DNA from 2 places in the Enterobacter cloacae complex sp. R_G8 genome. Region 1 is predicted to be linked to the other one. Evidence: predicted binding sites of a transcription regulator. Region 1 holds the regulator's gene; the other holds the start of a gene.
What was found. The regulator Fur, encoded in region 1, represses iron uptake genes when iron is present. The targets are predictions, from matches to a motif close to ATAATAATGAGAACNACTATCAA.
Positions count from the first base shown of each region.

Region 2: the regulator Fur is predicted to act here: its motif matches at 2,053-2,075, upstream of feoA (ferrous iron transporter A).

Region 1 covers NZ_CP102246.1:3,716,551-3,720,983, forward strand. The annotation lists gene ybfF (esterase) at 1-303, shown strand, start outside; gene ybfE (LexA regulated protein) at 432-719, shown strand; gene fldA (flavodoxin FldA) at 875-1,405, shown strand; gene fur (ferric iron uptake transcriptional regulator) at 1,696-2,142, shown strand; gene chiQ (ChiQ/YbfN family lipoprotein) at 2,250-2,579, opposite strand; gene chiP (chitoporin) at 2,624-4,021, opposite strand.
Region 2 covers NZ_CP102246.1:582,013-586,445, reverse strand. The annotation lists gene NQ842_RS02680 (Tex family protein) at 1-1,812, shown strand, start outside; gene feoA (ferrous iron transporter A) at 2,116-2,343, shown strand; gene feoB (Fe(2+) transporter permease subunit FeoB) at 2,374-4,433, shown strand, end outside.

The sequences.
Region 1 (4,433 bases):
GTGATCCAGTTCCTGCTGAAATCGTTCGTTGACGGCCAGTGGCGTTTCAACGTGCCGGTGCTGTGGGAGCAGTACGATAACATCGTCGGCTGGAAAACCGTTCCGGCATGGCCGCACCCTACCCTCTTTATTCGTGGCGGCAATTCGCCGTACGTCACCGACGCTTACCGCGATACCCTGCTGGCGCAATTCCCCCAGGCCCGTGCCCACGTCATCGCTGGCGCCGGACATTGGGTTCACGCGGAAAAACCAGACGCCGTCTTACGCGCCATTCGCCGCTATCTCACTGACACGGCAAATTGATTAAAAAGAGAGCGACTGGAAGGCTGCGGGCTTCCAGTCGTTGGCGTGTCGTTTTTGGTGATGTATGATGGCGCGCTTATCGCCCGGGCATTAGCAGGGCGGCGTGTTTCCCCCGAAGTCTCAGAATCATGGCCAAAGAACAAACGGACCGTACGACACTAGATCTGTTCGCGAATGAGCGTCGACCGGGACGACCGAAAACGAATCCGCTTTCGCGCGACGAACAGCTGCGTATTAATAAACGCAACCAGCTTAAACGCGATAAAAATCGTGGACTTAAGCGTGTCGAACTGAAGCTCAACGCCGACGCCGTCGATGCGCTAAACGAACTGGCTGACGCGCGTAATATCAGCCGCAGCGAGCTGATTGAAGAGATGTTAATCACCCAACTCGAGACCATGCGCAGCAAGGCATAAGTCCGAAAAATCCCTTTATTACCCTTTTCATGTAGCACAGAGTGCAGTCCTGCGCGATAGCTGTTTCCGCAGGGTTGCCTGTTCTGCTATTATTGCCTTTATCCGTGGACAAATTGCGCCACCATACCATTAAGTATCAAGAGGTTATTTTACTCATGGCAATTATCGGCATTTTCTTCGGCAGTGATACCGGCAATACCGAAAATATCGCAAAAAACATTCAAAAACAGCTCGGTAAAGACGTTGCCGATGTGCACGACATCGCCAAGAGCAGCAAAGAAGATCTCGAAGGCTATGACATCCTGCTGCTGGGTATCCCTACCTGGTATTACGGTGAAGCCCAGTGTGACTGGGATGATTTCTTCCCGACACTGGAAGAAGTGGATTTCAACGGCAAGCTGGTTGCCCTGTTTGGCTGCGGTGACCAGGAAGACTATGCCGAGTACTTCTGTGATGCGCTGGGTACCATCCGCGACATCATTGAACCAAACGGCGCCGTTATCGTAGGTCACTGGCCTACCGCCGGCTACCACTTTGAAGCGTCTAAAGGTCTGGCTGATGACGATCACTTCGTGGGTCTGGCGATTGACGAAGACCGTCAGCCAGAACTGACAGCAGAGCGCGTTGAAAAATGGGTTAAGCAGATCCGTGAAGAGCTGCACCTGGACGATATCCTCAACGCCTGATTTTTATTGCGGCGCAACGAGGGTTGCGCCAGCAAACCAGGTCAAACCGATTAAATTAATCGCTACAATCTTTTAACTTTTTCGCCCAGACCTGTACAATGTCCCCCTGATAAAACGTGGCTCCCATTGAGCAAGTTTGTTGGTGATACCACGTTTTTATAAGCATACTTTACATGAGACTTGCAGTTTTCATTTAGCCATGGCAGTTCTATAATGAGACGCATTATCCCAGGTGCATTTTCTGTCACTTCCTATAGAAGTGAATCGTTTAGCAACAGGACAGATTCCGCATGACTGACAACAATACCGCATTAAAGAAGGCTGGCCTGAAAGTTACGCTTCCTCGGTTAAAAATCCTTGAAGTGCTTCAGGGTCCAGACAATCACCATGTCAGTGCGGAAGACCTTTATAAGCGTCTTATCGACATGGGCGAAGAGATTGGGCTGGCAACCGTTTATCGTGTGCTGAACCAGTTTGATGACGCGGGCATTGTCACCCGTCATAATTTCGAAGGCGGTAAATCTGTATTCGAACTGACTCAACAGCATCACCACGATCACCTGATCTGCCTGGATTGCGGCAAGGTCATTGAATTCAGCGATGATTCCATTGAATCACGCCAGCGTGAAATCGCTGCCCGTCATGGCATCCGCCTGACAAACCACAGCCTGTACCTGTATGGTCACTGCGCTGAAGGCGATTGCCGCGAAGACGATCACGCGCACGACGCGAAATAAGCACGCTTTCATACTCTGAGCCAGCCGTAAGGTTGGCTTTTTTTTGCCTGTTGTCTGGCAAAAAAAAAGCCCGGCAGCGCAGCGCCACCGGGCATGATAATAACGAGTTAGTGACTGTTGTTGCTGCGAATCTCTTCCCAGATCCGATCGCAACGCTTCGCGACTTCCTGATCGTTACCGGTTTTGCGCGCCTGGATACAGGCCTGGTAATCCATCACGCGAATATTCTCCTGGGTTGCGAACTGCTCATGCGCTTTCTCTTTTTTCAGCACATTCAGCACGCTCTGGCAGGCTTCGATCTTCTCCGGCGAACCCTCCGCCGTATTGATACAGGCGCTGTAGGCATCTTTCAGACGGGAGTCCTCTTTCGGGGCCTGATTCTGCGCACAAGCCACCAGTCCCGATGCCAGCAACGCGACGATTACAATCTTTTTCATATGTAGTCTCCGGTCCGGCGGGAATTACCCCGCCGGACGAGTCATCAGAAGATGGTGAACGGTGCGATAACCATGAATTTCACGTCGCGTTCATCCTGGAAGATGTTGCCGTAACCGCCCGCGTAGCTCGGGATATCGGAGTGGTTGTCGTATTGTGTAAAGTGCAGTTTGAACATGGTTCCTTTGGCGCGACCATCCTGCAGGGTGTAGATCGCATCCAGGCTGTAAGAGGACTCTTTGAGGCGATAGTTTGGATCGTAGTATGCGTCCGGTGTTGCCATATCAGCAGGCTTCGCGTCCCATGCGTAGGCGTAAGATGCCCCCACCGCCCAGCCTGGCAGGTTCCAGTTTTTCAGATCATACATTGCGCCGAAGAAGACCGCTTTTTCGCCATCGGCGTTGAAGTCGGAACGGTTATCCCACCAGATATCCAGACGACCGTTTGAAGATGCATAGGTTGGGGTCATACGCTGCAGGAAGTAGCCCTGCTGCCCTTCCGCTTTCACCCACGTTCCTTCAAGACGCAAATCCACCTGGCCGACTTTGTAGCCGAAGGTCAGCGCCTGCAACCACGCCGTGCCGTCATAAATATCATTCACGCTGCCATCACTGACTTTGTCTCGCGTACCGTAGAACTGGTAACTGGTACTCAGCGGGCTACCAGCAATATCAAATTTGTAACTGGCTTTAGCAAAATACTGGTCGATATAGCCTTCCGCCTGACCAAATGCCGCTTCAAGCACTAAATCATTTTTAAAGTCGTACTTCGCACCCAGCGAGTGGAGATAATCCACTTTGGTCTTTTTATCGTTCTGGTAGAACTTGTCCATTTCGATATGCCACGGCGCTTTATACTCGTTGGTCCACATATACGAGAAGCTCAACGCACCTGCGTCACCGTAATCAAAATTGGCGCCCGCTTCTGCCCCCTGATAGGTACCTGGCATAAAGCTCCAGTGCGGTGCTAACAGGGTTTGACCGGTTGGCTGAATATAACCACCGCGCGCCCATACCGGGCCGTATTTAAATTTCGCGGCAGCTTTATACAGGCTGATACCGCTTTTATCTCCGGACCAGTCTTCTTTATACGCTTTATTACTGGAGGAGAAGGCAATTTCGTTCGGGTGGCCGCTGTCACCATTTTCCGCCATTTCAATTGCCGTGAAGGCGGCAATATCCAGACCGAACATATCGGCAGCGTAACCAGACTGGAAATCCAGGTTGGCGTTCCAGGTAGAGTGAGAAAGGTTCGTTTTATATTTATCTTCCGTGACATCCTTACGGTCACGTTCACGCTGCCAGTAATAAATACCGCCCGTGAGGGTTGAATCATCGATGAAGCCTGCAGCTTTAGCGTCTGGCGTCACCACCAGGCCTGACATTGCTGTCACACCGGCAATAGCCAGCGCCAGCGCACTACGTTTGCCACTGAACGTACGCATAGATTATTCCTCTTTGACGAATTAAAACGCCTAAAACGGCGAAAAATATAAAAGACCTGATGGTCAGGGGTAGTCGGAAATACCCTCGAATAACTACCGTCTTTAGGTTATTTTTCGCGACGCGAATTATCAATGCTTTTCGGCGGGCAAAACTCAGGATTATGACGAAGTGCACATAATTGGTAGTGCTTTGTAACATTTAACGCAAGGCGAGAGCTGGCGGGGGAAAGAGCGAATTTTCAATGAGTAACATTTTATTTTAGTGTCGATTTTACAGACTTAAGACTTTTCAAAAGCAGATTAACTTTTTTAAAAAAAATAAGTAGCACCTCATTGACCTGTTATTTTCACATACCCTATTTCGCTAGTGCTTTAAAGGCATGATCACGCTATAAAAAAACGCCGCATTACG
Region 2 (4,433 bases), 1.8 Mb from region 1:
GCCGCCCTGCTCTCCCGTGTGCGTGATTATCTGTGGAAGAACGCCCACATCGTCTCTACCGTGGTGGCAGGCAAAGAAGAGGAAGGCGCGAAATTCCGCGACTACTTCGATCACCACGAACCGATTTCAACCGTGCCTTCTCACCGTGCACTGGCCATGTTCCGCGGCCGTAATGAAGGCGTGCTGCAGCTCTCTCTCAACGCCGACCCGCAGTTTGATGAGCCGCCAAAAGAGAGCCACTGCGAGCAGATCATCACCGACCACCTCGGCCTGCGCCTGAATAACGCCCCGGCAGACAGCTGGCGTAAAGGCGTGGTGAGCTGGACGTGGCGCATTAAGGTGTTGATGCACCTCGAAACCGAACTGATGGGCACCGTGCGCGAGCGCGCTGAAGACGAAGCAATCAACGTCTTTGCCCGTAACCTGCATGACCTGCTGATGGCCGCACCTGCTGGCCTGCGTGCGACCATGGGTCTCGATCCGGGTTTGCGTACCGGCGTAAAAGTGGCAGTGGTTGACGGTACCGGCAAGCTGGTGGCAACCGACACCATTTACCCGCATACCGGTCAGGCGGCGAAAGCGGCGGTTGTGGTGGCCGCGCTGTGCGAGAAATATAACGTCGAGCTGGTGGCCATCGGCAACGGTACGGCCTCCCGCGAAACCGAACGTTTCTACCTCGACGTGCAGAAACAGTTCCCGAAAGTGACGGCGCAGAAAGTGATCGTCAGCGAGGCCGGTGCGTCCGTCTATTCTGCGTCTGAGCTGGCGGCCCAGGAGTTCCCGGATCTGGACGTCTCCCTGCGCGGTGCGGTCTCTATCGCCCGTCGTCTGCAGGATCCGCTGGCGGAGCTGGTGAAGATCGACCCGAAATCCATCGGTGTGGGCCAGTATCAGCACGACGTGAGCCAGACGCAGCTGGCGCGTAAGCTGGATGCGGTGGTGGAAGATTGCGTAAACGCCGTGGGCGTGGACCTGAACACCGCCTCCGTTCCTCTGCTGACCCGCGTGGCAGGCTTAACCCGCATGATGGCGCAGAACATCGTTGCCTGGCGTGATGAGAACGGCCAGTTCCAGAACCGCCAGCAGTTGCTGAAGGTAAGCCGTCTGGGGCCGAAAGCGTTTGAGCAGTGTGCGGGCTTCCTGCGCATCAACCACGGCGATAACCCGCTGGATGCGTCAACCGTTCACCCGGAAGCCTACCCGGTGGTTGAGCGCATTCTGGCAGCGACCCAGCAGGCACTCAAAGACCTGATGGGCGACAGCAACGCACTGCGCAACCTGAAAGCAGTCGATTTCACCGACGAGCAGTTCGGCGTGCCGACCGTGACCGACATCATCAAAGAGCTGGAAAAACCGGGCCGCGATCCGCGTCCTGAGTTCAAAACCGCGACCTTTGCCGACGGCATCGAGACCATGAACGATCTCCTGCCGGGCATGGTGCTGGAAGGTGCCGTCACCAACGTCACTAACTTTGGCGCTTTTGTCGATATCGGCGTGCATCAGGATGGCCTGGTGCATATCTCATCGCTCGCCGACAAGTTCGTTGAAGATCCGCATACGGTGGTCAAAGCGGGCGATATCGTGAAGGTGAAAGTGCTGGAAGTGGACCTGCAGCGCAAGCGCATCGCGCTGACCATGCGTCTGGACGAACAGCCAGGTGAAACCAACGCGCGCCGCGGCAGTAACGGCGGTGGCCGTGAGCAGCAGCGCCCGGCCGCAAAAGGCGCGAAGCCACGCGGACGTGATGCTCAGCCTGCGGGCAACAGCGCGATGATGGATGCGCTGGCGGCCGCGATGGGTAAGAAACGCTAAGGTTGTAAATGCCCCTCACCCTAACCCTCTCCCCAAAGGGGAGAGGGCCGGGGTGAGAGGACAAATTATATCGCAAGAGATGAAACCGATTGCATATCCATATTTAAACCACCATTTATCACTCCGTTAACAAATACATTTATTATTCCCTGCCCCGTAATTCAGCAAATATTGAGCAAGGTCAAACAGGCCGTAAATTAATACGCTTAACAACATTCCGTCACAGTTTTCATATTGCTGATAAAAACTATTCTCATTATCATCCCATAGTAGATAATTTAACCTTCCGTGGAATCAGGCATTATGCAATTCACTCCAGACAGTGCATGGAAAATTACCGGTTTTACCCGCGAAATTAGCCCGGCCTATCGGCAAAAGCTGCTGTCGCTGGGCATGCTGCCCGGCTCGTCATTCCAGGTGGTGCGCGTGGCCCCGTTAGGGGATCCTGTTCATATCGAAACCCGGCGTGTGAATCTGGTACTGCGTAAAAAAGACCTCGCATTAATTGAAGTCGAAGCCTTATCCCAATAACAAGCCAGCGGTTTCAGTGAGTCGAAAACAATGAAAAAATTAACTATTGGCTTAATTGGCAATCCTAATTCCGGCAAGACAACGTTATTTAACCAGCTCACCGGTGCACGCCAGCGTGTGGGTAACTGGGCGGGCGTAACGGTAGAACGTAAAGAAGGCCAGTTCACCACGACAGACAATCAGGTCACCCTGGTGGATCTGCCCGGCACCTACTCCTTAACCACCATTTCGTCACAAACCTCGCTCGATGAGCAGATTGCCTGTCACTATATTCTGAGTGGCGATGCGGACCTGTTAATCAACGTGGTCGATGCGTCTAACCTGGAGCGTAACCTCTATCTGACGCTGCAATTGCTTGAGCTGGGGATCCCCTGCATTGTGGCGCTCAACATGCTCGACATCGCAGAGAAACAAAAGCTGCGTATCGACGTCGATGCCCTCTCCGCGCGTCTGGGCTGCCCGGTAGTGCCGCTGGTTTCTACCCGTGCCCGCGGAATTGACGCGCTGAAGCTGGCCATTGACCGCCACGCGGGCAACGCCGACGTTGAGCTGGTGCACTATGCGCAACCGCTGCTGCGCGAAGCCGGTCTGCTGGCGCAGGAGATGGACAACAGCATGCCCGCCAGACAGCGCCTGTGGCTCGGCCTGCAGATGCTGGAAGGCGATATCTACAGCCGCGCCTATGCGGGCCATGCCGCCGACAAACTGGACGTGGCGCTGGCGCTTCTGAGCGATGAGCTCGATGACCCGGCCCTGCACATTGCCGACGCGCGCTATCAGGCCATCGCCGCCATTTGCGACGTGGTCAGTAACGCCCTGACGGCCGAGCCAAGCCGCTTTACGGCCGCCGTGGACAAGATTGTGCTCAACCGCTTCCTCGGTTTGCCGATCTTTTTACTGGTGATGTACCTGATGTTCCTGCTCGCCATTAACATCGGCGGCGCACTACAGCCTGTGTTCGATGCCGGTTCGGTGGCGATATTTGTCCACGGCATTCAGTGGCTGGGCTACACCCTGCACTTCCCGGAATGGCTGACCATTTTCCTCGCCCAGGGGATCGGTGGTGGTATCAACACCGTTCTGCCGCTGGTACCGCAAATCGGCATGATGTACCTATTCCTGTCGTTCCTTGAGGACTCCGGGTACATGGCGCGCGCGGCCTTCGTGATGGATCGTCTGATGCAGGCCCTGGGCCTGCCGGGTAAATCCTTCGTCCCGCTGATTGTCGGCTTCGGCTGTAACGTGCCGTCGGTAATGGGTGCGCGCACGCTTGATGCCCCCCGCGAACGTCTGATGACCATCATGATGGCGCCATTTATGTCCTGCGGAGCGCGACTGGCTATCTTTGCGGTCTTCGCCGCGGCCTTCTTTGGTCAGCAAGGAGCACTGGCGGTCTTCTCGCTGTATGTGCTGGGCATCGTGATGGCGATCCTGACCGGGCTCATGCTTAAACACACCATCATGCGCGGGGAAGCGTCACCGTTTGTGATGGAACTGCCGGTGTATCACGTGCCGCATCTGAAAAGCCTGGCGATCCAGACCTGGCAGCGCCTGAAAGGTTTTGTGCTGCGCGCCGGTAAAGTGATTGTCATTGTCAGCATCTTCCTGAGCGCGCTGAACAGCTTCACCCTGAGCGGGCAGGCGGCGGATAACATCAACGACTCCGCCCTCGCCTCCGTCAGCCGCGTCATTACCCCGGTGTTTAAACCGATTGGCGTGCATGAGGATAACTGGCAGGCGACCGTTGGTCTGTTCACCGGAGCGATGGCAAAAGAGGTGGTGGTCGGCACCCTGAACACGCTCTACACCGCTGAGAATATCCAGGAAGAAGCGTTTAACCCGGCAGCGTTCCACCTCGGTGATGAACTGCTCGGCGCGGTGGAAGAGACCTGGCAGAGCCTGAAAGACACCTTCAGCCTGAGCGTACTGGCGAACCCGATTGAAGCCAGCAAAGGCGACGGCGAAATGGCCACCGGTGCCATGGGCGTAATGAGCGAGAAATTTGGCAGCGCGTCAGCGGCCTACAGCTACCTCATCTTTGTCCTGCTCTATATTCCGTGCATCTCGGTGATGGGGGCGATAGCCCGTGA